One region of the Bacillus aquiflavi genome, then DNA from elsewhere that is predicted to be linked to it. Evidence: a T-box and tRNA genes for the amino acid it is inferred to sense, from the RefSeq annotation. Region 1 holds a T-box; the other holds one or more tRNA genes.

Region 1 (16,085 bases):
CACCGCCTCTCTGTTTTCTTGATATGATCGCCTTTACCCTTTTGAGAACGGTGTCGATATGTGTTAACTCCCCCAAACGGTCGATTGCTTTCATTGCATGATACTTAACTTCTGTCGAGCGATCATTTTTTAGCGCTTCGATAAACAGAGGAATATGCGCTGCATTTCCAAAGTCGCCAGCAAATCTAATCACTAGACTTCGGACTTTTGCGTTTGTAGAGATAATATGTCCTAACACTTCAGAAAGCAGTTCACCCATACGAAGCTCACTTAATGTCCTGATCGTATAGATCTTATCGCAATCATTTTTTGAATTGCGAATCAGTTCAAGCAGCCGCTCCTTTACATGCTCTGGCTGACAACGAGCCAGCACTTGGATTGCTTTTTGCCGAATGTCATTGTTCTGCGATTTAGACAAAGCGAGAAACGGTTCAGCATCCGGAATTTTCGGAACGTATGTAAAGAACCCTAACATGCTAGACTTGGTGCGCATATCCGTCGTTAATAAAAATTCGTCCAGCATGATACGAACAGCCACCATATTTCCCGTATTTTTTGCCAATTGGCTCAATAAAAAGCATGCATTTTTTCGTGTTTCAGCATCTTGTGATTCCCTCACCATCTCTGCAGTTACACTAATCAAGCTGGAATGATCGAGCCGTTCCGCTTCCCGCATCGCCTTCCAGGAAACTTGTTCCTTAGAATTCTTTACCTCCCTTCCTTCCTCGTCCGTATTAATTGTCATTCTGTATAGCAAGTCGCAAACATACTCCTTGTAATCGTTCATCTTCATTCCCCCTACACAAAATTCCATTTAAGGAAATGATCATAACATAAAACAACGATCTTGTCTTATAAAATTTTATGAATCTATTATTTAACGTATAAAAGAACGCTCATTATTAGCTAGTGCATCTTCTAACCATCGCGGATGCATATTTAATAAGTCTGAAGGTAAGTCTGTTATCGGAAAAAATTTAACATCTAGTGATTCTGAACTGTTGCATTTTAGCTCCCCTCCTATTATTTCGGCTAAAAAACACGTCGTAACAAAATGAACAGTTCTCCCATTTGGATATTTAAAAATTTGTGAGTTTGGCTCAGAATAGACGCCAATTAGTTTTACAATGCGAATATTTAAGTTTAATTCTTCTTTCATTTCCCGTATTGCCGCTTGTGCAATCGTTTCCCCCGGCTCTACATGTCCCGAAGGAATTCCCCATAAACCTACATCTGAACGTTTTTGTAATAACACTGTCTCCTCTTTATCGATCATGATGACAGCAACACCTGGTCTAATTTCATCAATCTTGACCATCCATCATTACCCCCTTTAAAAAATAAAAAAATCCGAGGGATAGACATCAGCGCATCATAAATACGCTGAACCTTTCCCCTCGGACCTTTTATGTCAATAGGTGCCTTTTACATAGTGTAAAAGATGTAGCCCTCGGTCACAGTCCCATTCATAGATGGCGGAACCCTAGCCACAGTTTTCCAGTTCATTATTGTATATCATACATTAAACGATAAATAATTTCAAAGGAAATAAATAACAATGATGAGACTTGCAAACTGCCATTTTATTTCATATAAGATTTAACAGCTGGCGGCTCATATATGCTAAATTTATCTATTAATGTTTTAGGATTCGAATCTAGAATAGCTAAAGAGCGATATTTTTCTTGTAAAAACTGCTGTTCAACCATATGGTCCAACATATGAATAAGTGGATGATAATAATTATTAATATTAAGAAGCCCTAGCGGCTTTTTATGTAAACCGATTTGTGCCCATGTAAAAATTTCAAAAAATTCTTCTAATGTTCCTGGACCACCAGGTAATGCAATAAATCCATCTGCTAAATCTGCCATTTTTGCTTTTCTTTCATGCATTGTATTTACTGTATGTAACTCGGTCAAATGTTGATGAGCAATTTCACGTTCCTCTAACAGTTTAGGAATTACCCCGATTACGTTTCCGCCTTCCTTTAACACCGTATCAGCCACTGTCCCCATCATCCCTACACTAGCACCGCCATAAACTAACGTAATATTACGCTCCGCCAATTGTTTTCCTAACTGAACAGCACCCTCTTTATACGCTTCTGTCGCTCCATTACTTGAACCACAAAAAACCGCTAATCGTTTCACAATCATACCTCCACGAAAAAGATTCATTTAACTATTATATATGTTTTTGCGATAACCTAAAAGTGGGTTTTTTACATTTTGCTTTCACCGTTTCTTTTTGTTTAGTCACTGTCTGGGGGCTCATCCAATTGCGGAAGAAAATTCTATATTCATTCAGAATTTTTTTCGAGGTTTTACCTGATCCATCAAGAAGAAAGAGAAATTTCCTAAATACTGATTGAAAATTCGAGACTCGCTCGCAGCATGAAGCGGAAACGAGTAGAACATAACGTGTTCATAAGCCTGCAAAAGTGCAAGCTACAAAAAATGCGGGCGTTTGTCAACAGTCTGGAGGGGCATTTCAAATTAGCCCCTTATTCCGCCTTTGTATTTAATGGTTTTAATTTTGCTTCTATTTGTTCTCGTTTCGGTTCGAGAAATGGAGGCAATGAAAGTGTTTCACCTAAATGATTTATATGTTCATCTACTTCAAATCCTGGACCATCGTTCGATATTTCAAACAGAATCCCGTTTGGTTCTCTGAAATAAAGTGAATGAAAGTAAAAACGATCAATTATTCCAGTGTTCTCAATCTTTGCTACATTTATTCGATTCGTCCACTCATGTAATTCGTCTTCAGTTTCGACACGAAATGCAACATGATGTACACTGCCACGTCCAGGGCGTTCAAGCGGAAGATCCGTTCTTTTTTCTAGATGAATTTCAGCACCTGTTCCTCCGTCACCAGTTTCAAACACTAAAATATCAGGTTGACTGCCTGATTCAGATGAATATTGTCCTTTTTTGCGAAAGCCCATTACATCTGTTAAAAGACCTGCAGTAAGCTCCGCATCGCGTACAGTTAATTTAACAGGTCCTAATCCAATGATTCCATATTCTTTCGGAATAGAGCTCTTTTCCCACGGAATTCCACCTTGAACTCCCTCATTTTTTTCATCTGACACTAAAATTAAGCGCTGACCTTCAAAATCTTTAAAGGCTAAAGTTGATCGACCTGCCCGATTTTTAATCTCTTCATGCGCAATTTTTAATTTTTCGAAGCGTTGTTTCCAATAAACTAAAGCCTGATCATTTGGTACACGAAGCGAAATAGCAGAAATGCTATTCGTGCCTTCGTCATTTTGTGGAGCCAGCGGATATTCAATAAATGTTAATTCTGTGCCAGGACTACCTTTCCTATCACCATAAAACAAATGATAGACAGAAGAGTCTTCTTGACTGACAGATTTTTTTACTAATCGAAGACCTAAGACATTAGTAAAAAAATGATAATTTTCATCAGCTTTTGCCGTTAATGCTGATACGTGATGAATACCTTTTAATTCCACATCGATTACCTCCTATCTTTTTTAATGGCATATTCACCTAACCGTACGATGTATATTAATACATAAACAGAAATATTCATTGCTTAAATAAACGAGGGATGATGTATACAATTTTCAAATGATGTCCTGAGTAATATCTAATCGATGAATAAAACTATTAAATAACCCTAAAAGGAAAACCGAGGAATTGAAACTAAGAGGAAGACAGCATAACTAGGAGTGCTAGCTACGCTGTAGATTTGTTTAGTTTTTTTTAAGTTCCATAAATAAATTAGTATCAGAAATTTGCTTGAATCCAAATTTTTCATATAATTGATGAGCATCTTTCGTAGCTAACATCGCTCTTCTAATATGATTTAACTCCGGATGTTCAATAATATTTTTTATCAACTTTTTAGACAATCCTATTCCTCTATAATCTGGTAGGATGAATACATCAGCTAAATATGCAAACGTAGATAAATCAGAAATAACTCTAGCAAACCCAATTTGTTCTAATTGATCATCACTAACTTTATAAACACCAAAACATAGAGCACTATGATCAATAGACTTTTGGACGATTTCCTTTGTTATTCCTTTAGCCCAATAAGAATGAAAACAAAGAAAGTGATGGATCACGTCTATATTTAACTGTTTTTTATCTGATGACACAATATAAGAATCTTTCATGATAACACCTCCGTTTTTGATCATAATATTTTTTAAAAATAAAGGAAACCCCTTGATTATAAAATCATAGAGTTTCAACTTAAGAAGCTTACTTTATAAAAATTAATATATAAGGAGGTTGAGCAACAAATGGAGAAGTCATTTAAATAGCTGTCATTTTATCTTTATGATTTTTTAAAGTATGATTGATCCAATCAATAAATTGCTATAAATCTTTATGTAATTTTCATTTCAGAAAAAGCAGTGCCAAATCCCCCCTGAGCTTACTTGAATTAAGTCAACTTGTTTTCTATTAAAAACAGAGGAATACAGAGGATTCTGTTACATTTCGCTTAATTAAGATAAAAGATCTTTTTTTATTTATTAGAAATCGGTGGCAATTCGGACGATAACATTATTTAACCATATACCAATGGTACGATTATAAGATTTTTTCTCAAACACCTACAAATAACAACTATTGTTTTCACCAGAAAAATCCTCCCTATCTATTCATAAATAATCAAGCTAAGCATAATTTTTCTCATTTTATTAAAAATAAGTAGAACGATAGAACTATGAAAACGTTTATAAAAAATTTTAAAAGAAAGAATTTAATAGACGAATTAACTAAATCAAACTGTAAATTTAAAATATTTTTGCTTAAATATGGTTTTTTTACTTTTTTTGTTTTAAAGTATAGAAGAATATTTTATTCACGAATAATTCGGAGGTGTTTTTTTATGTTCAAGATTGAGCAAATTTCAGTTTATCATCCTTCTACTAAACGAGACAACAATTATTATATTGAGCACTTTAGCCAAAAAGGGAAAAATGTAACACCAGTACTTGAAAAAACCGGCCGGAAAACACGCTATATTATTGAAAACACAGGAGAAAATAGCTTAACAATGGCTATTAAAGCCGCTAAAAAAGCCTTATCAGCTGCTCATATTATGGCAAAAGACATCGATTTAATTATTTTCACCTCTTCAACTCCAGAATATTTATCTCCAACTAATGCATTGATGATTCAAAAAGCAATTGAAGGGAAAGAAGATACCCTTTGTTTTGACTTGAATGGGAACTGTATAGGTATGTTCATTGCTCTTGAACAAGCAACTAGAACCTTGCAAACGAACCCAAAAATGAAAAGAGCAATGATTATCGGTTCTGACTTCCTTAATCTGTTAGCATATCCTGAACATTTAATAACTTATTCAATTTTTGGAGATGCCGCAGTTGCAATGATTATTGAGAAAGATATCTCATGCCTTAGCGGGATGATAGATGTTGCTTATGAAACAAATGGAGATTTTAAAGAGGAGATCGTCTATCCTGCACATGGCATGGCTAAATCTCTGCGACAACAAGCTGAGCATGATTATTTATACTGGGGACACTTTAGCGGTAGAGACAGTTTAAAGTTTGCAGAGAAATCAATTCGAGCTATGTTAAACAAGCATGGCCTATTACTTGATGACATTAAGGCATTTTGTTTATCTCAATTTACTTTAGCCAATATTAAATTAATTCAAGAAAGCCTTCATTTACAAGACAAGCAGATCGTTTACATTGGAGATCAGTATGGTTACACAGGAACTAGCAGTCCGTTTCTCGCACTATATACCGCTATTGAAGCTAAACAAATTCAACGTGGAGATTACATCGTATTTTGGACTTTAGGCTCTGGTTACCAAACAGGTACATTGCTCTGGCGATATTAATTTATTCAAAAAATGAAATATTCAAACTGAAATAATATGAGGAAAAAAAATTGGTGATATAATGTTGATAGCTAAAAACCTCAATGCTCTTAATCATGCATAAGCATAAGCATTAGTCTTTATCTCGAAAGTATGATCTTTAGTAATGTACATATGATAATATTTTTAGTAAATCAATTAATAACTCCTAATAGTAAAAGCGCCAAATAATAGACGTATTTGCTAATACGTGATATTGTTTGACGCTTATCTGATATAAACAAAATGTGAAATAATTTAATTAAGGAAGTTGACCAACAAATGGGAAAATCATTAATTTTATTATGTGGATGACAAGAGTCAAGCAATATCCAATCTTGAGTAAAAGGTGTATTAATCCTTATTAGATAAGAGAAAGGGACTATACGTATGATTGGCTTTTAACGAGAAAGAGTCGAACAAATGAAAGGTTCTTAGAAGATCATTTCTTCACCTAGAATTTGGAGGGTGTTCAAGTTTGATATTTGATATGACTGATTATAATAGCAACATTAGGTCTCTAGCAGAATTTTTAGATTTAACTAAAGAAGAAATACAAGAGTTTGTTTTTGAAAGCACAGATGTAATGGATTTCTGAAGCTTTTAATATTGAAGATGAAAAGCTGTTGGACAAGGACGTAGAATTAGTTAGCCTCCATAGTACTACCAGTATTGATAATTGCCAGTCAATTAAAGAGAAAGGAATAATTAACCTACAGGATACTGTATCACAAGAAACCCAATTACGGACTTATTTATTCAAATTAATATTGACAAAAAGTGCATTTTATTTAAAGGGAATAAATTGGACATAGGTAAGAAAACTAATGGTTTTTATTTAAGTGAGGAAGATGAATATAGAAATCGTGTAATTCGAAAACTTTATGATGACTTTCAAGTTAATGGATTTTTTCATCATGAAAATATACTCACATACGGCGGTTATACTAAGGATAGACCGGAGATACTTTGGGATTTGGCGAATTTTTTGCAGGATGAAAAGATTGAGCAAGATTGGGTTAAAGAAAAAAACAAAAAACATCATGTAATAAAATTTAAGCAACCTTTGAATTACTATAAATGGTTCACATTTGAGGTTGAATATGAGGATAATGATTATGGAATTACGAAAGACCCTTTAGAGTACTTACCTAGTAAGACAATTGAAGCTAAGGTAAAGAAATGGGTAATTCAGTACTCACTTTATATTCTTAAGGACGGCATATACGGGGTACCGTCAGGAAAATGCGGATTTACAACGTTAAGTATATTTGTTTTGGTTAATCATTCTTACTCAATCAAATACAACTAGAACAAACGAATTAATGATACTAAAGACATGATACATTTTAGATAAATATTATTTTCTGACTATTCATTTAATTATGTATATATGATATATTTGGAAAAAAGCAGGGGGGTGATAGAATGTTAGTAAAATCATTTGCAAAAGAAGAAAAGAAACTTGCTGTAGAAACTTGCTATGACTTTGACTAATAGGCAATAAAACTTTATAAGGTTTGATGTCCTTTATTCATCATTCCTTATAAAGTTCTCTTTAGGAGGAGAACAAAATGGATATATTGCAAGTTAATGACAAAAAGTATATCTTTAATCATTATGTAATGAATCATATAGAGAAATTTAGATATCCCTTAGAAGCGAATCATATTTTTTTTAGGGGTATTTCCAAAAAGTTATTAAAATATATATTTTATATCTATTATAATAATAATTGTAAACAAGATAGGTATTTCTATCTGGGTATTATTTTATATTTGCAGTCTAGACATGAATATCCAGATTGCTTGGAAGAACTTTTGGATTTTTTTGTATCGCAATTTTTAAATGATAAAGAAGGTTTGTTAATATACTTAAAACATAGAGAAGGTTTTTATTTTTACTACATTGAAGATAATAACTGTAAAAAATATATTTTTTTAATAAGAATTCGGAGGCAAAGGAGTTTTCACTAAGTAGGGATGTCAGATTATTATATGAAATTTAAATGGCTATACATATATTACTTAGTTTGTATTTTAACAAAAGGACTAGCCTATTCATACGCTACCACAAAAATAATATTACTTAGTGAAATAAATATTTTTTTGATTTTACTTCTAAGCTTAGTAGTAGAATTTATTGTCTTTATCGAAGTTTCATATTTAAAAATAATATCAAACGCTAGTATAAAGAGTATTAGTTTCGGTGGTTCATTTTTATTATTACTTCTAATCATAGTTGAGTTTAATAATGATGTGGTGCATTTAATCGTTCATTTTACATTTATAACATTTTTATTTTCTAATTTATTATTAAAGTTAGAATCTAATATTTTGAATACATCTAATAATTATAAAATGGGTTTAACAAATATCACAGTACTTAATAATCTTTCTAAACTCTTAGGCTTTTCTATGGGAGCAATATTCTATAACTTAAGTATAGAGGCCTTTGCGCTTTTTATAATTTTCATATTATTATTTTCCTCACTATTCAAAATTCCTAATAAAAATTTAAAAGAAAAAGAGAATGAAGTTTTTGAACTAGATTATATCAAGAAAAACAAATTAGCTGACAAACAGTATTTACTAATTCTAGCATTGTTAGGTTCAATCACTGTTTATTGGATTCCGGTATTTGTTGATGTTTTAGAAAAGGAAAACTTATTGAGGTACTCTTTTATAATATTTCTTCTACCGGGAATTTTTTCAATTAGTTTTTTATCTATTATTAAGAAAAAACCTCAATTTCTCTTAAAAAAGTACGATTTATATTTTTATTTTTTTTTTTTATTTTTTTTTTTTGTTAGTTTCTATTTTAACTTTATCTTCTTATCCTTTTTTCTAATAAACCTTATTTTTATTTTAAGCATAAGTATTTCTATAGATATTCGTGCAGTTTTCTTAAAATTAAATTCTCACGCAGATAAAAAGTATCTATTACAGTTATTTAAGGTGACACCTTCATTCATGATTTTTGCTTTTACTTTATTATCATTTAGTACGAAACATACACCAGAAATTACTTTAGGTTTAAATGCCCTAGCAGTTTTAATCTATTCCGTAAAAAAGGAGAAAGCACATGAACATGAATATTAAGATAGGTTTATGTTATAGAAATTGGTTACATGAGAAGTACTTAAACCAAATACTAGACATCGTAGATATAATTGAAATAATGCCTGATATAACTGATGTTGAGGAAATTAAATTAATTAAAAAGAGTTGCGAAGAAAAGAATATTGACTTGAGTATTCATTCACTCCGTTCAAATATAGGTTCTGTTGAAGGAATACATAAAGATGAAACAGATAAATACTTTTTTGTTAATTATTATTGTGACTCAGTATATTTTTCCGATCACATGGCATTTTCTCATATTCTAGGTAATTACTTATCATCAGTAAACCAATTGATTTACAATGAAGAAAACATCAGAGTAGTCCAAAAAAATATTGCTCAATTAGAACATAAATTTAGTGATACTCCTGTATTAATTGAAAATATAACTCAAAATAATTTAAGAAAGGATAGTACGATGAGAGAATCAGATTTTTGGCATTCTGTTTTTCAGAATCTTGGATCTAATGTTGGGATAATGTTGGATATTACTAATATGTAGGTTACCTCAAAAAACAATAACATTGATTTCTTTTCCTATATTAAAGGCTTTCCACTACATAAAGTAGAATGTATACATTTATCTGGTTATGAAATAATGGAAAATAACAGGTTGCAAGATTCTCACTTAAGTGATATAGATGAAAATATCTTTGCAATACTTAGAGAAATTTTACCGCAAACAAATGCTAAATATGTTTTATTAGAAAGAGATTTTAATGTTTTTAATTTTAATGATATATCAAATGAAATAGCTAAAATAAAAGAAGCAGTTAACACTAGTGTATTGCTATAAGGTGCTCTGCCAGCAAACAGTATTTACAACGTTAAGAATATTTCAATATAAAAATCCCAATCTCCTAGTAATATAAGTTAGAGATGGGTTTTTTATTTATTCAACAAACTTTAGCTACATACAGAATTTTTTTTCACCGTATTTATCGTATTTTTTGATACAAAATGTCTGAATTATAACCTCGAAAAAATATATTCAATAGTTTTCAATATATAGATTTTTTTTTCTTTTGAATTAGAACTACTTTCTATGTAGAGCAACTCTAACGGCTTTAGAGTAGAGCCAAAGTGAAGTGTTGCTTGCAATTGACTGTAATGCTCGATTCTAAGTATTCGTATTATATAGAAAAATTGTACTTGCGTAGGGGAGCCGTATGTTATTATTGGTTGCCTCTGAAAACGACAGCTTCATCCTTTAAGACCAATCCTACCTACTGATACTCCATGTCAAGTCCTTAATAAATATAACTAATTATCTTGATATACTTGTGTACGATGATAAAAAGTGCATTCCATCAATCTTTTTGATGGAGGTACTTTAGATATGCTCCCATCCTGGAATAACTAAATTTAATCAACCCCTGTATTTCTTAAATAATCATCTTCTTTCTATATAAGTTGAATAAAAGGTTCGACCAATCGAAAAACGGGTATAGAATTATAAAATACCACGAAAGGGCTGGTGAACCGTGAACGTTCAAAGTCAGATCGAGGTACTACGGGAAGCGATGAAGAACGCAAAGAATCCCCGTCTTTATGAACGTTATCAAGCTGTTTATCTGAATTTAATTGGCTATGAAAGACAAGAAATTGCTGAAATTATTAATCGACGTCGGCAAACTGTCGGTATATATATCAAGTCATACAAGGGAAATTCACTTGAAGGACTTGAACTGGGGCATTCTCCTGGTAGACCTTGTAAATTATCAAAAGAACAGGAAAATGCTCTAGTTGAAGTTATATCAACGAAAGTTCCCGCAGATGTCGGTTTTACAGCAAGGTACAACTGGACTTTGGCACTTGCTTCCGAATATGTGAAACACGAATGGGACATTGACTACAGTCTACGTGGGATGTCCAATGTTTTACATGCGCTTGGTTTAAGCTACACTCGCCCAACTTATACATTAGAAACAGCAGATTCTGAAAAACAGAAAAAATTTGTTGAAGGGACCTTCCCCTCTCTAAAAAAAAGCTTTTAAACGAAGAAATAGACCATATCCTTTTTGAAGATGAATCCATGATCCGTGACTATCAGGCTATTCAGTGTACATGGTTTATCAAAGGAAAGCAGCGAAACATCCCGACGTACGGACAACACAGGGGTATGAAACTAATCGGCACATTGAATTATGAAACAGGTGAAGTAGTCTGTACAGAGGAAGAAAAATATGACGCCGTTGCTTTTCTTGAATTTTTAAAGAAAATCTTGAAGCATTATCCTTTAGGCAAGATCGTTATGATTTTAGATAATGCCCGTATTCATCATGCCAAGCTTCTCCGTCCCTTCCTGAAGGAAAATAAAGATCGGCTTGAACTCGTATTCCTACCTCCATACAGCCCCAAACTCAATCTGATTGAAGGATTATGGAAATGGCTAAAAGAATCCGTGATTAATAATGTCTACTTCCCAAACGTTCAGAAAATAGCACTGAAAGTCAGAGTGTTTATCAATGATATTAATCAACATCCGCAAGCAATCATTGATCGGCTTTGTGTACGGCTGTGAGTTAGAATCATAAATTCAACTTATATAGATACTACGATCTTTTATTTTTTGTACAATTTTCTTTTTAAAATTCTCAAATAGGACACTTTCTGATTGTTGATGTCCGTATTTTCTAACATTTACTGCTTCTTCTTTCACTTCATTATCCCCTAGCACCAGCATATATGGGATCTTTTGCATCTGTGCTTCTCTAATTTTGTACCCTAGTTTTTCATTACTTTCGTCAATTTTCACTCTTACCCCTAATTGTTTCAGTTCCGATTGAATCTTTAAAGAGTAATCCAAGTGAACTTGTGAGACAGGGATAATTTGTACTTGTGTCGGTGCAAGCCAAACAGGAAAAGCTCCTGCAAAATGTTCGATTAAAATACCAAAGAAACGATCAATTGATCCAAAAATAGCACGATGGATAACAACTGGTCGAACCTTTTCGTTATTTTCATTGATATAAGTCAAATCAAATTTTTCGGGCTTTTGAAAATCAAGTTGTATTGTTGCACATTGATGACTCCGTTTTAATGCATCTTTTATATGAAAATCAATTTTTGGCCCATAAAACGCTCCATCGCCCTCATTTAACTGATAGTTAATTCCTAAATCATCAAGTACATTTTTTAACGCTCCTTCAGAAAGCTCCCAAAGATTATCATCACCTAATGAATCTTCTGGACGAGTTGAAAGCTCCACTGAGTAATCGAAACCAAAAGTGCTATACAATTGATCAATTAGGTGAAAGACCTGCTTAATTTCACTCTCAATTTGATCCTTACGAACAAAGATGTGAGCATCATCTTGGCAAAATGTACGAACCCGAAGCAGTCCATTTAATGCACCACTGTATTCATGACGATGAACTTGCCCGAACTCTGCAATACGAATAGGTAAATCTCGATAGGAGTAATGGTTGTTTTTAAAAATTAACATGTGTCCAGGACAATTCATTGGTTTCATAGCAAATTTTGTATGCTCCACTTCGGAAAAGTACATATGTTCATGATAATGGTCCCAATGACCTGATTTCTCCCATAATCTTTGATTCATCATAAATGGAGTACGAACCTCATCATAATAGGCATCACTTTGAAGCTGACGAGAAAAGTTTTCTAACTCGTTTCTTATAATTTGTCCCTTCGGTAAATAAAACGGCATTCCTGGTGCTTCTTCGGAAAACATAAATAACTCTAATTGTTTCCCTAACTTACGGTGATCTCTTTTTGCTGCTTCTTCTAAGAAATTTATGTGCTCAATTAAATCTTTTTTCTTTTTAAAAGCCACTCCATAAACTCGTTGAAGAACTTCGTTTTGACTATCACCTCGCCAATAAGCTCCTGATACACGATTTAATTTGAATGCTTTTATTAAGCCAGTAGATGGAAGGTGAGGACCACGGCAAAGATCAATAAACTCACCTTGTTGATATAGACTTATTTTTTCACTTTTAGGAATGTCTTTTAATATTTCTAACTTGAATGGTTCAGCTTTTTCTTCAAATAACTTTTCAGCTTCTTCATAAGAAACTTCAAATCGTTTGATTTCTAGATTTTCGTTTATAATGTTTTCCATTTCTTTTTCAATAGCAAGTAAGCCCTCGGAAGTTAAACTATGTTCTAGTTTCAAATCATAGTAAAACCCATCTTCAATGACTGGTCCTATACCCAATTTCGCATTACCGTAAAGTCTTTTCACCGCCTGTGCCAATACATGCGCTGATGAATGCCTTAACACTTGCAATCCTTCTTCTGAATCTAGAGTTAAAATAGAGAGTTTCGCATTTTTTTCTAGCTTATAGTTTAAATCAACCAGTTGTTCATCTGCTTTCCCTACAACTGCATTCTTTCTTAGACTTGAACTAATGGACTCTGCTACACTTTCCACTGTAATGCCTTTCGGGAATTCTTTTATTTTCCCATCTAGAAATTGAATTTTAATTAATTGTTCACTCATAACTATAAACACTCCTTTAAAGTAATAAAAAAAAAACACACTCATCCCTTAACAAGGGACGAGTGCGTTATAACCCGTGGTTCCACCCAATTTCCCATAAGCTAAAAAATAACTTATGGCTCTGGTGCCGTAACGTAGCATAGACGATATTGGATACTTTTGTTCACCAATACAGCTTCAAGGTGGTAAATTATTTCCTAAGTTAGGAAGATCACAGCTTATCCTTCCCTCTCTGAAAACCGTAAAAATAATTCATGTCCTTTTCATCGCTTTAATCTTATATTTTATGATTAAAACAAAAAACGCACTCATCCCTCAATAAGGGACGAGTGCGTTATACTCGTGGTTCCACCCAATTTCCCATAAGCTAAAAAGATAGCTTACAGCTCTGGTGCTGTAACGTAGCATAAACGGTATTGGATAATTAATTCCCCAATACAGCTCAAAGGCGGTAAGATACTTCCCTGCGTTAGGAAGATTTCAGCTTTCCTTCCCTCTCTGGAAACCGTAAAAAGTAACTCATGTCCTTATCAGTGCTATTTAAATTCAAATAATTCATTTAATTATTTTACATACTACAATAAATTTCTATAAATAGCAACACTTATTTTGGGCTTCTTACAATTTTGTTCATTAAACAGGGGCCCTATAAGACAAGGAATAACTCTATTCAGTGCTGAATGAAACACCATCTAAAAACATTTGGGTACGGTGGGTTGACAGTTTCGTTCATATCAATGGAATAAGGAATGATTATTTGTTCTCTTCCGATAGCTTTCTATATAATGAAGCTCTAGACACATTTGTAATTTCACAAATTTGATTTACAGTCATACCTCCTTCTTTATATAGCTTCACTGCATAATTCATTCCTGCGTGATTTTTATGATATTTCTTTATTCGGCCTTTAAACTTTCCTTCTTTCTTTGCTAGCTCAATCCCTTCACGTTGACGCATACGAATAAGATCTCGCTCTAATTGGTTAACACCAGCCATTACCGTAATTAAGAATTGACTGTATGGATTATCTTCTGATAAATCTAGCCATGTATCCTTGAGTGATTTTAAGCTTGCCTTTTTACTTCGTATTAAATCAATCAATTCAAACAAATCCTGCGTACTTCGAGTGATCCGAGTTAAGTCTGTAACATAAATGATATCACCTTCTTGTAAATTACCTAACATTTTTTGAAGTTGTTCACGATCTTTTGTAGTACCAGAAACTTTTTCTTCAAAAATAAGATCCATGCCGATTTCGTTCAGTTGTTGAAATTGCCTTGAAGGATTCTGGCTAGTCGAACTGACACGTATATAACCAATTTTCCGCAAAATATCACCTCGTTTTTGAGACAAGTCTTATGAGACGCTCTTAACTATGATTTTATCAGTCTCCTACACTTGTATCAATAGAGTACACTCTATTGATATATAATTGAATTAATTAACTGAATAATTACAGAAATGAGATGATACTTTATGAAAATTGCGAGAGGTAGAGAATTGCTTACACCGGAACAGCGACAGGCTCTTATGCAAATTCCTGAAGATGAGTGGGTGCTAGGAACCTACTACACTTTTTCCAAACGAGATTTAGAAATTATAAATAAGAGAAGGAGAGAAGAAAACCGTTTAGGGTTCGCTGTTCAATTAGCTGTTCTTCGGTATCCTGGTTGGCCATACACTCATATCAAAAACATCCCGGGTTCAGTCATACATTATATATCGAAACAAATCGGTGCCACTCCATCTTCGCTTAGTCTTTATCCTCAAAGAGAAAATACACTTTGGGATCATTTGAAAGAAATTCGTAGTGAATACGACTTTCTAACTTTTACTCTAAAAGAATATCGAATGACATTTAAGCACCTTCATCAATTGGCTTTGGAAAATGGTGATGCTATTCATCTATTACATGAATGCATAGATTTTCTAAGAAAAAACAAAATCATATTACCTGCTTTCACTACACTTGAAAGAATGGTGTGGGAGGCAAGGGCAATGGCTGAAAGGAAGCTATTTAATACGGTTAGTCAATCTCTAACAAATGAGCAAAAAGAAAAGCTTGAAGAGATCATTACTTCGCAGCATTCATCCGAATCCAATAAAACTATATTGGGTTGGTTAAAGGAACCACCGGGTCATCCATCACCCGAAACATTTCTAAAAGTAATAGAACGACTAGAATACATACGAGGAATGGAATTAGAAACAGTAAAAATTAGTCATTTGCATCGCAAACGCCTGTTACAGCTATCTCGCTTAGGTTCAAGATATGAGCCTTATGCATTCCGTGACTTTCAAGAAAATAAACGTTACTCGATATTAACCGTCTATTTATTACATCTTACTCAGGAGTTAACGGATAAAGCTTTTGAAATTCATGACAGACAAATACTCAGTCTGTTATCAAAAGGCCGTAAGGCTCAAGAGGAAATTCAGAAACAAAACGGTAAAAAGCTGAATGAGAAAGTTATACACTTTACGAACATCGGACAAGCTTTAATCAAAGCAAAAGTGGAAAAATTAGACGTTTTTGAGGTTTTAGAATCCGTTATTGAATGGAATTCTTTTGTTTCTTCGGTGGAAGAAGCTCAGGAGCTTGCACGTCCTGCTGACTA
Region 2 (16,085 bases), 820 kb from region 1:
TCAGCTTTGCCTGAGGTGTTAACTTATTACAGAATGGCAACCATGTTGAAGAATCGCCAGTGAAACCATGAAGTAAAATGAGCGGGAAGCCTTCTTCTCGACAATATTTTATATGATAACGAATGCCGTCGATTACAAAATTCACTTGATTTCACCAGCAATTGTTGCACTTATTTCCTGGGAAACATTGTTCCACAAAGTTCGATGTTCCATTAAATTTTCATTTCTATTTGTCGGAATTTCAAGAACTGATAATCCTGAATATTCAACAGCTTGTTGAAAAGCGTCATTAAAATGATCCCAGTCTGATATATAAGTATATTTACCGCCATACATGTTAACAACTTGCTAAAAGTCTAAATTTAAAGGCGTTCCAAATAATTTTTCAAAATTTGCCGCATGCTTTGACTGAGGAAGGAAAGAGAAAATACCGCCTCCATTATTATTGATCAAGATAATTTTAATATTTATATTGTAAAGCTTAGCTGCTAAAAGTCCATTTAAATCGTGAAAGAAAGTAAGATCTCCAACAATTAAATATAACGGTTCTGAAACAGTGGCAGCTCCTAATGCGGTTGAAACTATTCCATCGATCCCATTAGCTCCGCGATTTCCCATAATGCGAATGGACTTATTATTAAAATGAAAAAAAGTATCTAAATCTCTAATTGGCATACTGTTTCCGACAAAAAGAGTTGAATGGTTCGGAAGTATTTTTGCTAATAAACTAAATAGCTTTCCTTCACTTAAAGAAGATTGTTGATTAATTTGCAATAATCCACGTTGTGTTACAGCATCAATCTCTAACCATTTATTTAACCATTTTGTTGAATTCTTTACTACTAAATAATTTGTTATTGATTGACAAAAAGCTTTTTCATCACAACATACCATATCTGTTCCTGTTCCAGATGGATCTCTCCACCCACCGCCTCCGTCAATAATAAATTGACGAATAGAGCGATGCTTCTTTAAAAAGAAGAGCAATGCTTTTGAAGTCGGCATTTCTCCGAAACGAATAATGACTTCAGGCTTTAATAACTTTTGTGCCTTTTCATTTTTCAAAAAAGTATCATAGCTTGTAACAATTTTTTCACCGCAATGTTTTCCACTTCTCATTTGGGACAATGGATCTGCAATGATTGGATATTGTAATGCATCAGCTAGTTCGACTATTTTTTCTGTCAATGTACAATCTTCAATTGGACCGCAGATAATAAGCCCTTTTTCATAGTTATTTAACTCAGTAGCGATTGTTTCAGCGTCTTCAGCCTGTAATGAAAGTATACCTGTATGAATATTCATACAGCCATGCGGTCTTTCAGTTAGTTCAAATAAATTTTCTCTTTCTAGATCGGGAATAAGCGGCTCTCGAAATGGAAAGTTCAAATGTACAGGTCCTGCTGGTGTACGTGACGCAACAGTAACCGCACGAGTACATACCGTCCGAGCATAACGGATCATGTCTTGTGAATTTTCAGGTAGTGCCATTTCAACAAACCACTTAACGTTTTTTCCATATAAATGTATTTGATCAATTGCTTGTGGCGCCCCGACATCCCGAAGTTCATGTGGTCGATCTGCTGTTAATACGATAAGCGGAACACGAGCATATTTTGCTTCAATAACGGCGGGATAATAATTGGCCGCAGCTGTTCCAGATGTACATAAAAGAACAGTTGGTTTTTCAGAAGCCTTGGCAATCCCTAAAGCAAAAAATGCCGCGGATCGTTCATCAACATGTATACGAATCTTTAAATCTGGGTGCTCTGCCATCATCATGGCCAATGGCGTTGACCTTGAACCAGGGCTTATAATTACATCTTCAACTCCTGCTTTAACTAACTCAGCAACAAACGCTGCAGTATATGCAGTTAACGCCTCTAAATGGCTCATTTATTTATTCCTCCCTAATGCATTAAGCATTGGACGAAACTTCATGTCCGTCTCTTGATACTCAATTTCAGGATTTGAATCAACAACTACTCCACAGCCTGCAAATAATGACGCCTCTTGACCTTGTATAAGTCCAGAACGAATGGCCACAGCAAATTCCCCATTTCCCTGATAGTCCATCCATCCAATAGGTCCAGCGTATAACCCTCGATCTAACTCTTCAATTTCTCTAATCTTTTTCACTGCTTCCTTTTTAGGCAAGCCCCCTAATGCAGGCGTAGGATGAAGCCGTTCAACTAATGTCAGTAAAGATCTATCCGAATTGACTTTACCGACTACAGGAGTGTACAGATGTTGAATATCCCTTACTTTTAACAAAGTTGGGTTGCTAGGTAAAATCACTTCGTCGCATGTTTCATTCATTGCCTCTTTAATCATATCGACTACATATTGATGTTCAATTAAGTTTTTCTCATCTTTTAATAACGTTTCACCTAACAATTTATCTTCCTGATCGGTTTTTCCCCTTCTAATTGAACCAGCCAAACACGTAGAAAAAACATTTTCATTATTTTTCTTCACTAGCCTTTCAGGTGATGCACCAATGAAGCAATCGCCATTTGACTCGAAAGCAAAAATAAAACTATCTACTTGATCAGATAAGAGGTGAAACAACACTTGTTCAATATTAATATCATCACTAAAATAAAGTCGCAATTCCCTTGCTAAGACAACTTTTTTTAAGGTCGCGGACTTTTTTAAATCTTCAATCGCATTTGCCACTGTTTCTTTCCATTGTAATGGATTTATTTCAATTTTCTTTTTTAATTGAGCATCTGCAAAATCAGGTTTATATTCAAAGAGTACGTTCAGAAGATTTTCTCGCTCTTCAATTACCTTTTCTACAAAGGTCGCTTCATCATTTTTTGTACAAATTAGATTTGTTGTTAAATAAGCATGTCCATTTACTTTACTTAACATAAACTTCGGTACATGAAAGGTCGAATCATTAAATTTTGACCATAATTCTGTTTTTGGTTTAAAAGGGTCAAAAGAAAAGCCCCCAAAAAGCACAGGACCCAGTCCAGCATGCTTGTAAGGATTAGATATCATTCCTTCATATATAAAACGCTTCCACTCTTTTTCGACGAGTAGAAAACGATTATCTCTTTCATCAGATCGTATTAATTTACATATACCTAAACCAATAAAATAGTTTTCACTTGAAGGCTCTTTCAAAAAAAACCGTTCTCCAAACATATTTTCTCGCCCTGCGGCGAAAAAAGAAAGCGGTTCAATATGATCAATTTTGTTCACAACACTTAATAAAACTTCTTTTCCCGTTGCCTTTGCCCGATTCATTCCTTGTAAGATTTCCTCTTTAAAGTCTGTACCTTGAATTGTAATCAAAAAAATCCCCCCAAAACGAGCACCTAGTTGCTTTTTGATCAGCTTCTCGCCTTCTAGCGGCTTAAAGTCATAAACAATTCTGCTCTGCATCCAATAGAAACTACATGACCTGCTCATAAGTTGTTTTACTTGGCACCGCTTTGCAGTCCGCTTCGCTTTTTATCTACTTGTCTTAAGCCTATTTTACCATACACTTCATAACGATATAATGTCAATAAGAGAGCATGATTTAAAACCCTTGTTTTTCCATAATACGATAAAGGCAATATTCCCCTTGTTTAGTGGCAAAAGACATTGACACTTACAGCCCGTTTACCTACACTTAACATTGGGGTATTTTTATTATTATCATATTTAGTTGGAGACATTATTGCAAAAAAGGGAGAGTTTTATCATGCAACCGAATGTGCATACTAATTCTTCAACTGCCGTAAAATCAAGATCAAACTGGAAAGTTTGGTGGCAGTTAACACGTCCGCATACATTAACGGCTTCATTTGTTCCTGTTTTATTAGGGACAGCTCTTGCTTTACACATAACAGAGATTAATCTCATCTTATTTTCGGCAATGTTAGTTGCCAGTATTCTCATTCAAACAGCAACAAACATGTTTAATGAGTATTACGATTTTAAAAGAGGACTTGATAATGAAAAATCCGTTGGGATTGGCGGAGCGATTGTCAGAGAAGGGATTAAGCCGAAAACAGTTCTTAGATTAGCCTTTAGCCTATTTGGCGTTGCTTTACTCATTGGACTTTATATTTGTATTAACACGAGTTGGTGGCTAGCTGTTATCGGAATAGTTTCAATGGCAGCTGGTTATTTCTACACAGGCGGTCCAATTCCAATTGCTTATACACCTTTTGGAGAAATTGTCGCTGGATTTTTTATGGGTGTTCTTATTATTCTCATTTCCTTTTATATTCAAACAGGAACGATTACAACAACAAGTGTACTTGTTTCGATTCCAATTTCAATTTTAGTCGGAGCCATTCTACTTTCTAACAATATTCGGGACTTAGATGGCGATAAAGAAAACGGGCGTAAAACACTAGCTATTTTACTTGGAAGACAGAATGCCATCTACTTATTGGCCGGTATGTTTACAATCTCATACCTATGGGTATTTTTTCTAATTTCATTAAACTATACGACTCCATGGTTAGCTATTGTTATATTGAGCTTGCCGAAAGCGATAAAAGCAACGAAAGGTTTTATTGGCAAGACTAAGCCTATTACTATGATGCCGGCAATGAAGGCAACAGCGCAAACAAACACGATTTTTGGCTTTCTACTGTCAATTGGATTATTTTTAAGCTATTATTTATAAAATGATAAATAACTTCAAACTGTTGCCAAACTAACGGGTGCTTTATGTACGAAAGCTTTTCGCTTCCGTTTAATGCTGGCCGTTTCAAAAATTCACTTTATAATTTCAAGCTTTCGCCAAATGCGAAAGCTTTTTTAATTTGTTTTTTATAGCTCCCCAACAGTTTCTTTACTCTATTTCTTTTTAACCACATTGCTAAGACTGAATGAATGTTCAATTTTACTTTCAGATTAATTTTTAACATATAAAAAATATCTAAACGCCCATACTAAAAAGACAACAGCTTTACAAAAGGATGTGTACAAGTGATAACGAGACAACAGATTGAAATTCTAAAAAATGAGTTAAAGGAAATAAAACAAATGAGAGAAAATCAACTTAAACGAAATAAAGAGGGAAGTTTAGAAGGTGACAATTCTCGTGAAACAGTTGGAGAGCTTTCTCTTTATGATAATCATCCTGCTGATATGGGCACAGAGTTATTTGAGCGTGAGAAAGATTTTGCTTTAGAGGAACATGCGGATTCTGAGCTCGATAAAATTAAGGCGGCACTTAACGCAATGGAAATGGGGACTTATGGAAAGTGTACCATTTGCGATGTAGATATCCCGTTTGAACGACTAAAAGCAATTCCTACAACGCTCTATTGTAAAAAACATAGCCCTGAACAAATAATACCTTCTGATCGCCCTAGTGAAGAAAATGTTCTTGAACCAGCCCATAACAACTTTTTTCAACATCGACAAAATAGGGAAGTATTTGATCATGAAGATAGCTTTCAAGAAGTTGCACGCTTTGGTACATCTGAAACTCCGTCCGATTTAGCAGGTGACTATGAATCATATGAGAGTCTTTACAACGAAAGTCATGATGATGAGGGCTTTACGGAAGATATTGAAACTTTTTTAGCAACTGATATGACTGGTACAAAAATAGAAGTTTATCCATCAAAAAAACACGAAGAATACGAAGCGTCTCTTGATAAAGAAAATATAGAATCAATAATTGGAAACATCCCCTATAAGCAAAAAGATGGATATGTAGACAATAAAAATAAACCATTTTCAAAAGGAAAGTGAGGTGACGATGTGGGGAGAAATAAAGAACAAACACATTTCAAACCAGCATTATTTGAAGCAGCTGATGGAAAAATTTTAGCGATTGATATGTTCAGAGGCCCTTATCCAGGAGCTTTCTCTAATTTAGACTTTAATAGTCCCGAGTACCTTTTAAAGAAAAAGAACATAAAACAAATTGATTAATGAAAAAGCTGTTGTTCATTTGAACAACAGCTTTTTATGACCCGTACGGGATTCGAACCCGTGTTACCGCCGTGAAAGGGCGGTGTCTTAACCACTTGACCAACGGGCCAGATGAAGTGACGGAGAAGGAGGGATTTGAACCCTCGCGCCGCTTACGCGACCTACGCCCTTAGCAGGGGCGCCTCTTCAGCCTCTTGAGTACTTCCCCAAATATGGCTCCGCAGGTAGGATTCGAACCTACGACCGTTCGGTTAACAGCCGAATGCTCTACCACTGAGCTACTGCGGAATAACATCATATGATGGGCCTAAGTGGACTCGAACCACCGACCTCACGCTTATCAGGCGTGCGCTCTAACCAGCTGAGCTATAGGCCCAATTTATATTGGAGCGGGTGATGGGAATCGAACCCACGACATCAGCTTGGAAGGCTGAAGTTTTACCACTAAACTACACCCGCGTATATAATTTATTATGGGGCGACTAGTGGGAATCGAACCCACGAGTGTCGGAGCCACAATCCGATGCGTTAACCACTTCGCCATAGCCGCCATAGTTTAAAAACTCTAGTCAAGGTTAACGGCCTATTGACAATGGTGGCTCGGGACGGAATCGAACCGCCGACACAAGGATTTTCAGTCCTTTGCTCTACCGACTGAGCTACCGAGCCTATGTATATAATAATAATGGCGGTCCCGACGGGAATCGAACCCGCGATCTCCTGCGTGACAGGCAGGCATGTTAACCGCTACACCACGGGACCATATTTAAATATTTATTGCGGGGGCAGGATTTGAACCTACGACCTTCGGGTTATGAGCCCGACGAGCTACCAGACTGCTCCACCCCGCGATAATATAAACTTACATGACGGAGGAAGAGGGATTCGAACCCCCGCGGGCTTTAACACCCCTGTCGGTTTTCAAGACCGATCCCTTCAGCCGGACTTGGGTATTCCTCCATATAAGGTAAAGATGGTGGACCTTGTAGGACTCGAACCTACGACCGGACGGTTATGAGCCGTCTGCTCTAACCAGCTGAGCTAAAGGTCCTTTTAAATGGTAGCGGCGGAGGGGATCGAACCCACGACCTCACGGGTATGAACCGTACGCTCTAGCCAGCTGAGCTACGCCGCCAATATAAAGGACAAAATATGGTGGAGCCTAGCGGGATCGAACCGCTGACCTCCTGCGTGCAAGGCAGGCGCTCTCCCAGCTGAGCTAAGGCCCCATTAAATTATTTATAATCGGGAAGACAGGATTCGAACCTGCGACCCCATGGTCCCAAACCATGTGCTCTACCAAGCTGAGCTACTTCCCGGATATATCTATTATGTATGGCGCGCCCGAAAGGAGTCGAACCCATAACCTTCTGATCCGTAGTCAGACGCTCTATCCAATTGAGCTACGGGCGCTTATAGTGCCGAGAACCGGAATCGAACCGGTACGGTAGTCACCTACCGCAGGATTTTAAGTCCTGTGCGTCTGCCTGTTCCGCCACCCCGGCAAATGATCGAGAGCGGAAGACGGGATTCGAACCCGCGACCCCCACCTTGGCAAGGTGGTGTTCTACCACTGAACTACTTCCGCAAAATAGTGCGGGTGAAGGGACTTGAACCCCCACGCCTCACGGCGCCAGATCCTAAGTCTGGTGCGTCTGCCAATTCCGCCACACCCGCAAAATAGCTGGTGAGCCATACAGGATTCGAACCTGTGACCCTCTGATTAAAAGTCAGATGCTCTACCGACTGAGCTAATGGCTCATTAATATATCAAAATAATACAACTTGTACAATAAAGGTCCTATGGTGCCGGCCAGAGGACTTGAACCCCCAACCTACTGATTACAAGTCAGTTGCTCTACCAATTGAGCTAGGCCGGCATAGATAATGGAGGATGACGGGATCGAACCGCCGACCCCTTGCTTGTAAGGCAAGTGCTCTCCCAGCTGAGCTAATCCTCCGTACTTAGCCCGGCAACGTCCTACTCTCGCAGAGGGATGCCCTCTACTACCATCGGCGCTGAGAAACTTAACTTCCGTGTTCGGAATGGGAACGGGTGTGACCTTCTCGCTATCGTCACCAGACATGTTTTTAAATGAGACATATACTATTATATACTTTTTAAAATTTTTTTCAAGTATAATTTTTTATTCTCTCAAAACTAGATAATGTGAAGAAGTAAGATAGAAAGTATCATGTTTATTTGGTTAAGTGCTTGCTCGATTAGTATCTGTCAGCTTCGCGTGTCGCCACGCTTCCACCTCAGACCTATCAACCTGATCATCTTTCAGGGAGCTCAAATGGGAAATCTCATCTTGAGGGGGGCTTCATGCTTAGATGCTTTCAGCACTTATCCCTTCCGCACGTAGCTACCCAGCTATGCCTTTGGCAAGACAACTGGTACACCAGCGGTGCGTCCATCCCGGTCCTCTCGTACTAAGGACAGCTCCTCTCAAATTTCCTACGCCCACGACGGATAGGGACCGAACTGTCTCACGACGTTCTGAACCCAGCTCGCGTACCGCTTTAATGGGCGAACAGCCCAACCCTTGGGACCGACTACAGCCCCAGGATGCGATGAGCCGACATCGAGGTGCCAAACCTCCCCGTCGATGTGGACTCTTGGGGGAGATAAGCCTGTTATCCCCGGGGTAGCTTTTATCCGTTGAGCGATGGCCCTTCCATGCGGAACCACCGGATCACTAAGCCCGACTTTCGTCCCTGCTCGACTTGTAAGTCTCGCAGTCAAGCTCCCTTGTGCCTTTACACTCTGCGAATGATTTCCAACCATTCTGAGGGAACCTTTGGGCGCCTCCGTTACCTTTTAGGAGGCGACCGCCCCAGTCAAACTGCCTGCCTGACACTGTCTCCCGCCCCGATAAGGGGCGCAGGTTAGAATTTCAGTACAACAAGGGTAGTATCCCACCGACGCCTCCACGTAAGCTAGCGCTCACGTTTCCACGGCTCCTACCTATTCTGTACAAGCTGCACCAAAATTCAATATCAGGCTACAGTAAAGCTCCACGGGGTCTTTCCGTCCTGTCGCGGGTAACCTGCATCTTCACAGGTACTATAATTTCACCGAGTCTCTCGTTGAGACAGTGCCCAGATCGTTGCGCCTTTCGTGCGGGTCGGAACTTACCCGACAAGGAATTTCGCTACCTTAGGACCGTTATAGTTACGGCCGCCGTTTACTGGGGCTTCGGTTCACACCTTCAGCGATTGCTTAAGCGCTCCCCTTAACCTTCCAGCACCGGGCAGGCGTCAGCCCCTATACTTCGCCTTGCGGCTTCGCAGAGACCTGTGTTTTTGCTAAACAGTCGCCTGGGCCTATTCACTGCGGCTCTCTCGGGCTTGCACCCTATCAGAGCACCCCTTCTCCCAAAGTTACGGGGTCATTTTGCCGAGTTCCTTAACGAGAGTTCTCTCGATCACCTTAGGATTCTCTCCTCGCCTACCTGTGTCGGTTTGCGGTACGGGCACCTTATTCCTCGCTAGAGGATTTTCTTGGCAGTGTGGAATCAGGAACTCCGGAAAATGATTTTCCTCGCTGTCACAACTCAGCCTTACGGTAATGGGATTTGCCTCATTACCAGCCTAACTGCTTAGACGTACATCCAATTGTACGCTTACCCTATCCTCCTGCGTCCCCCCATTGCTCAAACGGCGATAAGGTGGTACAGGAATATCAACCTGTTGTCCATCGCCTACGCCTTTCGGCCTCGGCTTAGGTCCCGACTAACCCTGAGCGGACGAGCCTTCCTCAGGAAACCTTAGGCATTCGGTGGAAGGGATTCTCACCCTTCTTTCGCTACTCATACCGGCATTCTCACTTCTAAGCGCTCCACCAGTCCTCACGATCTAGCTTCAACGCACTTAGAACGCTCTCCTACCACTGACACCTACGGTGTCAATCCACAGCTTCGGTGATACGTTTAGCCCCGGTACATTTTCGGCGCAGAGTCACTCGACCAGTGAGCTATTACGCACTCTTTGAATGGTGGCTGCTTCTAAGCCAACATCCTGGTTGTCTAAGCAACTCCACATCCTTTTCCACTTAACGTATACTTTGGGACCTTAGCTGGTGGTCTGGGCTGTTTCCCTCTCGACTACGGATCTTATCACTCGCAGTCTGACTCCCAAGGATAAGTCTTTGGCATTCGGAGTTTGTCTGAATTCGGTAACCCGATGAGGGCCCCTAGTCCAAACAGTGCTCTACCTCCAAGACTCTTACACTTGAGGCTAGCCCTAAAGCTATTTCGGAGAGAACCAGCTATCTCCAAGTTCGATTGGCATTTCACCCCTACCCACACCTCATCCCCGCACTTTTCAACGTACGTGGGTTCGGGCCTCCATCCAGTGTTACCTGGACTTCACCCTGGACATGGGTAGATCACCTGGTTTCGGGTCTACGACCTCATACTCTTTCGCCCTATTCAGACTCGCTTCGCTTTCGCTGCGGCTCCGTCTTTAAACTTAACCTTGCATGAAATCGTAACTCGCCGGTTCATTCTACAAAAGGCACGCCATCACCCATGAATGGGCTCTGACTACTTGTAAGCACACGGTTTCAGGTTCTCTTTCACTCCCCTCCCGGGGTGCTTTTCACCTTTCCCTCACGGTACTGGTTCACTATCGGTCACTAGGGAGTATTTAGCCTTGGGAGATGGTCCTCCCAGATTCCGACGGGATTTCACGTGTCCCGCCGTACTCAGGATCCACTCAGGAGGGAACGAAGTTTCAACTACAGGGTTGTTACCTTCTCTGACGGGCCTTTCCAGACCGCTTCATCTACCCCGTTCCTTTGTAACTCCATGTTGAGTGTCCTACAACCCCAAAAGGCAAGCCTCTTGGTTTGGGCTGTTCCCGTTTCGCTCGCCGCTACTTAGGGAATCGCTTTTGCTTTCTCTTCCTCCGGGTACTAAGATGTTTCAGTTCCCCGAGTCTGCCTTCATAACCCTATGGATTCAGGTTATGATCCTATCCCATGACGGATAGGGGGTTTCCCCATTCGGAAATCTCCGGATCAAAGCTTACTTACAGCTCCCCGAAGCATATCGGTGTTAGTACCGTCCTTCATCGGCTCCTAGTGCCAAGGCATTCACCGTGCGCCCTTTCTAACTTAACCTACGGAAAATAATAAGCTTCGAATCTCTGCGTCAGTTTCCCTCACTCAGATCCTCACGTATGTTTATACGCTCCGGTCTTCGTTCGTTCACTTCCTTGAGCTTCTCGCTTCTTCTTTTCCTTACTTTAGACAATAAGCTTCGCTTCTAAGTTGTTGTTTTTTTTTGGTAAAAGATAAGCTACGTATTTCGTTGTCAGTTGCATTCACTCCAATCCTCACGTACTTTTGTACGCTCCGGTTGTCGTTCATTTGCTTCCTAGAACTACTTGCTTCTCTTTTCCCTTTTTTTAAGAGATATCTTTGGTGATACTCGGTTTCTTTCTTTTGCCTTCTTCATTTATTATCTAGTTTTCAAAGAACAATATTTGAGAGATTGCTCTCTCAAAACTAAACAAACAAACGATCAACCTTTAATGATTCCTTAGAAAGGAGGTGATCCAGCCGCACCTTCCGATACGGCTACCTTGTTACGACTTCACCCCAATCATCTGTCCCACCTTCGGCGGCTGGCTCCAAAAGGTTACCTCACCGACTTCGGGTGTTACAAACTCTCGTGGTGTGACGGGCGGTGTGTACAAGGCCCGGGAACGTATTCACCGCGGCATGCTGATCCGCGATTACTAGCGATTCCGGCTTCATGCAGGCGAGTTGCAGCCTGCAATCCGAACTGAGAATGGTTTTATGGGATTGGCTCGACCTCGCGGTTTCGCTGCCCTTTGTACCATCCATTGTAGCACGTGTGTAGCCCAGGTCATAAGGGGCATGATGATTTGACGTCATCCCCACCTTCCTCCGGTTTGTCACCGGCAGTCACCTTAGAGTGCCCAACTAAAGGCTGGCAACTAAGATCAAGGGTTGCGCTCGTTGCGGGACTTAACCCAACATCTCACGACACGAGCTGACGACAACCATGCACCACCTGTCACTCTGTCCCCCGAAGGGGAACGTCCTATCTCTAGGAGTGGCAGAGGATGTCAAGACCTGGTAAGGTTCTTCGCGTTGCTTCGAATTAAACCACATGCTCCACCGCTTGTGCGGGCCCCCGTCAATTCCTTTGAGTTTCAGCCTTGCGGCCGTACTCCCCAGGCGGAGTGCTTAATGCGTTTGCTGCAGCACTAAAGGGCGGAAACCCTCTAACACTTAGCACTCATCGTTTACGGCGTGGACTACCAGGGTATCTAATCCTGTTCGCTACCCACGCTTTCGCGCCTCAGCGTCAGTTACAGACCAGAGAGCCGCCTTCGCCACTGGTGTTCCTCCACATCTCTACGCATTTCACCGCTACACGTGGAATTCCACTCTCCTCTTCTGTACTCAAGTCCCCCAGTTTCCAATGACCCTCCACGGTTGAGCCGTGGGCTTTCACATCAGACTTAAAGGACCGCCTGCGCGCGCTTTACGCCCAATAATTCCGGACAACGCTTGCCACCTACGTATTACCGCGGCTGCTGGCACGTAGTTAGCCGTGGCTTTCTCGTTAGGTACCGTCAAGGTACCGCCTTATTCAAACGGTACTTGTTCTTCCCTAATAACAGAGCTTTACGATCCGAAGACCTTCTTCGCTCACGCGGCGTTGCTCCGTCAGACTTGCGTCCATTGCGGAAGATTCCCTACTGCTGCCTCCCGTAGGAGTCTGGGCCGTGTCTCAGTCCCAGTGTGGCCGATCACCCTCTCAGGTCGGCTACGCATCGTCGCCTTGGTGAGCCTTTACCTCACCAACTAGCTAATGCGCCGCGGGCCCATCTGTAAGTGATAGCCGAAGCCATCTTTTAACTTCTCTCCATGCGAAGAGAAGGGTTATCAGGTATTAGCCCCGGTTTCCCGAAGTTATCCCTGTCTTACAGGCAGGTTGCCCACGTGTTACTCACCCGTCCGCCGCTAACCGTTCAAAAGCAAGCTTTTGATCAGTTCGCTCGACTTGCATGTATTAGGCACGCCGCCAGCGTTCGTCCTGAGCCAGGATCAAACTCTCCAATAAATTTGGAGCGTTGATTCGCTCATGATAAAAAATTAACGTTGGCAAATGTCAGCTTCTAACGAATAGTTAATTGCCTCCACTTTGATTTGTTGACGTTTGTTTGTTTAGTTTTCAAAGAGCAATTTTTCTCCAGTCGCATCAGAAGCGACTTCTTTAATATAACATGCTGTTTAACCTTTTGTCAACAACATTTTAAAGTTTTCAAATACTTTATAGCCTTTAATAACAAATAAACCTATAAAGTTTGTCCATAAGGACGAAAATAAATATACCATGTTCATTAAATATTTTCAAGATAGTTTTTAATATTTTATTTAGACAAGTAAATAAAGCATCATTTTGTGTTTTTAAAACAAACATAACTTTATTTTAATAAGCATAAAATAATGACTGAAATTAAAAAAAATTTTAAATTTGAAAGGACTGTATTAACATTGATCGCTCATACGCTGGCACTTTATCTTTCATTATTTATGGCTATATTTCTCTTTTCTTTTGCATATATAGAAGGAATTAAAATCGCCAATACAGAAGGAAAAGTATATGGTGGGACTTTTATTTTTACTGTCATGATGGCTTTTGTCTTTTCTAATTTAGCGTATACTTTTAAATAGTCGCTCTTACTTAAAACAAATAGGAACAACTGTTTTTTCACCTAAAAATTCTGTTCTACACTTTAGAATTATTGAAAGCAGTTAGATTTCCAACTATTACATTTTAACAATGGAGATCTAAACTGCTCCCTAAAGCATGATAAAAATAACCATACTCATACTCTTTTATATAATCCCCCCATATTTCCGCTTATTTCTGTCTTAATTAACAAATACTTTATTTTGCTATTTGCTTTTGATTTAATTGCTTTATTTTCCGCTCATCTAATAAAAATAATGTTACTCCGATTATGATAATGACACCGCCAAGTACTTGTGATTGGACTACTCGTTCTCCAAGCAAAAAGTAGGCTAACAATGACGCCCCCACTGGTTCAAACAAAATCGCCATTGAAATTGTAGAAGTACTTAACCATTTTAATAACCAATTAAATAATGTATGACCTAGCAATGTTGGAATTAATGCAAGTAAAATAAAATATACCCACTCATTCGTTGGATATGGAATAAGCGGTTCTTCTAAAATTAAAACATAGAGGAAAAGTGTTACTGTACTTATGCTATAGACAACAAATGTATAAGTAATCAATGAAAGCCTTTGTCTTACTGTTTGCCCAAACAACAAATATGCTGTTACAAGTGCACAGGCAATTAACGCTAAAATATCACCAAAAAGTGCTGCTCCGCTAATTTGAAAATCTCCCCAGCTAATAAAAAAACTACCTATAATTGCAATGACGCCACTTAAAACCGCCTTAAAAGATAACTTCTCTTTAAAGAAAAAGTACGTCCCGATAAATGCAAATAACGGCTGTAATGTGACTAATACTGTCGAGCTTGTAACAGATGTGTAATTCAATGATTCAAACCACAAAATAAAATGAAATGCTAAAAATACACCCGCGATAATTGATAACACCCAATCTCGCTTCGTAATAAGACGCAGCTCCGAAACATACTTTAAAAGAAACAAAGGCAACATAAATAAAACTGAAAATAATAAGCGATAAAAAGCAATAATCCCAGAAGGTGCGGCAGAAACTTTGACAAGAATAGCCGATGTTGACACAGTAATTACTCCAATCGCCAAAGCAACATATGGATTTACTTTTAAATTTTGCAAAAGAAACACCTCTTTCATGTTAAAATTACAAGGTATACATAATTTTACGATGTTATGCTGTATTTTTCTATTGAATTAAAACATTCAACTCTAGGGAGAGAAAATGATGAATTTCATTGAAATCGATATTTTAATTAAATTAGGACTAACAGCTATCCTCGGACTTGTCATTGGATTAGAAAGAGAGTTAAAACGAAAGCCAGTTGGTTTAAAGACAAGCCTTGTGATCTCCACTGTCAGCTGTTTGTTAACAATTGTTTCTATAGAATCAGCATACATGTTCCCAGGAAATGATGAAATTAATATTACAATGGATCCACTTCGTTTAGCAGCCCAAATTGTATCAGGAATTTGTTTTTTAGGAGCAGGAGTTATTTTAAGACGTGGAAACGATACAATCTCTGGACTGACTACAGCTGCCATGATCTGGGGCTCAGCAGGCATTGGTATTGCTGTCGGGGCTGGATTTTATCTTGAAGCAGCTGCAGGTGTTGCTTTATTAATTATTAGCGTTGAAATTGTACCGTTTATTATCGGGCTGATTGGTCCAAGACAGCTTAGAGAAAGAGAAGTTTCATTAAAACTTTACGTACTTGAAAAGCAAAAAATTGCGGAAATTTTAAAAAAAAAAAAAAAAAAAATAAAATAACGATAAGAAGTATTCGGATAAAAGATACATCAGAAGGAACACATATCGTTCAATTAGTGGTCACTGTTCATTTTCGGCGAAAAACGACCGATGTATATTACACTGTTTCGGAAATGACAGGGATTAAAAGTGTTGAAATTGAGAGCTTACATTAAGGGATAACTTTTAACAGTTTTTACAAGCGTTATGAAGTTAAAAACTATTGTTTTATATAAAAACTATTGTAAAAAAGGGGATAAATTGTTTTAATTGGCAATGGAGGATTAAGAGAATAACAGAAAACTAATTTATACATGAAAGAGGTACTATATAAAAAAAATTATTGGAATTTTAATGATTATTTTTTTATTATCAGGCTGTAGCTTATTTTCTAAAGATGCTGATGCTTTCGAAAACTACATTACAAAAATTAACGAATGGAATGAAGAAGAGTTTAAAATAGTAGAAAACTATGAAATCGCAGCTCAAGATGATTCAGTAACAGAAAAAGAATATATTGATATTTTGAAGAAAACGATGGAAGAGTATAAAACGTTTGTTAATAAAATTAAAAAAGAAAAAATAGAAAATGAGAAGTTAGCACCTCATCACAAAAAATATATAAAAGCTATCGAGTCATACCAAAAGTCAATGGATTTAGATTTAAAAGTTTATGAAACAAAAGACCCTGACTTAGCAGGAGAAGTGGATAAGCA

Evidence for each region. A T-box is a leader RNA that pairs with one kind of tRNA and senses whether it is charged. The one in region 1 lies ahead of thrS (threonine--tRNA ligase), so its partner is inferred to be a tRNA-Thr.
Region 2: it has a tRNA-Thr gene. The T-box ahead of thrS (threonine--tRNA ligase) is inferred to sense a tRNA for this amino acid. The anticodon was not compared.

Annotation. Positions count from the first base shown of each region.
Region 1 is NZ_CP082780.1:1,956,957-1,973,041, forward strand. It holds gene K6959_RS09380 (HEAT repeat domain-containing protein) at 1-787, opposite strand, end outside; gene K6959_RS09385 (NUDIX domain-containing protein) at 878-1,318, opposite strand; gene K6959_RS09390 (LOG family protein) at 1,584-2,153, opposite strand; gene K6959_RS09395 (ring-cleaving dioxygenase) at 2,507-3,481, opposite strand; gene K6959_RS09400 (GNAT family N-acetyltransferase) at 3,725-4,153, opposite strand; gene K6959_RS09405 (3-oxoacyl-[acyl-carrier-protein] synthase III C-terminal domain-containing protein) at 4,876-5,859, shown strand; gene K6959_RS09410 (hypothetical protein) at 6,683-7,189, shown strand; gene K6959_RS09415 (hypothetical protein) at 7,452-7,853, shown strand; gene K6959_RS09420 (hypothetical protein) at 7,875-8,978, shown strand; partial or broken gene K6959_RS19120 (multinuclear nonheme iron-dependent oxidase) at 8,968-9,795, shown strand; one part of gene K6959_RS09435 (IS630 family transposase) at 10,523-10,981, shown strand; one part of gene K6959_RS09435 (IS630 family transposase) at 10,984-11,523, shown strand; gene thrS (threonine--tRNA ligase) at 11,539-13,467, opposite strand; T-box leader at 13,519-13,743, opposite strand; T-box leader at 13,786-14,010, opposite strand; gene K6959_RS09445 (recombinase family protein) at 14,221-14,796, opposite strand; gene K6959_RS09450 (Tn3 family transposase) at 14,944-16,085, shown strand, end outside.
Region 2 is NZ_CP082780.1:2,777,499-2,793,583, forward strand. It holds gene menH (2-succinyl-6-hydroxy-2,4-cyclohexadiene-1-carboxylate synthase) at 1-145, opposite strand, end outside; gene K6959_RS19695 (thiamine pyrophosphate-dependent enzyme) at 142-336, opposite strand; gene menD (2-succinyl-5-enolpyruvyl-6-hydroxy-3-cyclohexene-1-carboxylic-acid synthase) at 349-1,896, opposite strand; gene K6959_RS13435 (isochorismate synthase) at 1,897-3,306, opposite strand; gene K6959_RS13440 (hypothetical protein) at 3,432-3,572, opposite strand; gene K6959_RS13445 (1,4-dihydroxy-2-naphthoate polyprenyltransferase) at 3,701-4,636, shown strand; gene K6959_RS13450 (TraR/DksA C4-type zinc finger protein) at 4,942-5,715, shown strand; gene K6959_RS13455 (hypothetical protein) at 5,725-5,898, shown strand; tRNA gene K6959_RS13460 (tRNA-Glu) at 5,936-6,007, opposite strand; tRNA gene K6959_RS13465 (tRNA-Ser) at 6,019-6,106, opposite strand; tRNA gene K6959_RS13470 (tRNA-Asn) at 6,112-6,186, opposite strand; tRNA gene K6959_RS13475 (tRNA-Ile) at 6,201-6,274, opposite strand; tRNA gene K6959_RS13480 (tRNA-Gly) at 6,284-6,357, opposite strand; tRNA gene K6959_RS13485 (tRNA-His) at 6,373-6,448, opposite strand; tRNA gene K6959_RS13490 (tRNA-Phe) at 6,492-6,567, opposite strand; tRNA gene K6959_RS13495 (tRNA-Asp) at 6,585-6,660, opposite strand; tRNA gene K6959_RS13500 (tRNA-Met) at 6,676-6,749, opposite strand; tRNA gene K6959_RS13505 (tRNA-Ser) at 6,769-6,858, opposite strand; tRNA gene K6959_RS13510 (tRNA-Ile) at 6,873-6,949, opposite strand; tRNA gene K6959_RS13515 (tRNA-Met) at 6,957-7,033, opposite strand; tRNA gene K6959_RS13520 (tRNA-Ala) at 7,052-7,127, opposite strand; tRNA gene K6959_RS13525 (tRNA-Pro) at 7,144-7,217, opposite strand; tRNA gene K6959_RS13530 (tRNA-Arg) at 7,235-7,311, opposite strand; tRNA gene K6959_RS13535 (tRNA-Leu) at 7,318-7,403, opposite strand; tRNA gene K6959_RS13540 (tRNA-Gly) at 7,415-7,486, opposite strand; tRNA gene K6959_RS13545 (tRNA-Leu) at 7,494-7,575, opposite strand; tRNA gene K6959_RS13550 (tRNA-Lys) at 7,584-7,659, opposite strand; tRNA gene K6959_RS13555 (tRNA-Thr) at 7,703-7,778, opposite strand; tRNA gene K6959_RS13560 (tRNA-Val) at 7,787-7,859, opposite strand; rRNA gene rrf (5S ribosomal RNA) at 7,867-7,982, opposite strand; rRNA gene K6959_RS13570 (23S ribosomal RNA) at 8,102-11,026, opposite strand; rRNA gene K6959_RS13575 (16S ribosomal RNA) at 11,452-13,004, opposite strand; gene K6959_RS13580 (hypothetical protein) at 13,391-13,618, shown strand; gene K6959_RS13585 (DMT family transporter) at 13,836-14,759, opposite strand; partial or broken gene K6959_RS13590 (MgtC/SapB family protein) at 14,848-15,545, shown strand; gene K6959_RS13595 (hypothetical protein) at 15,724-16,085, shown strand, end outside.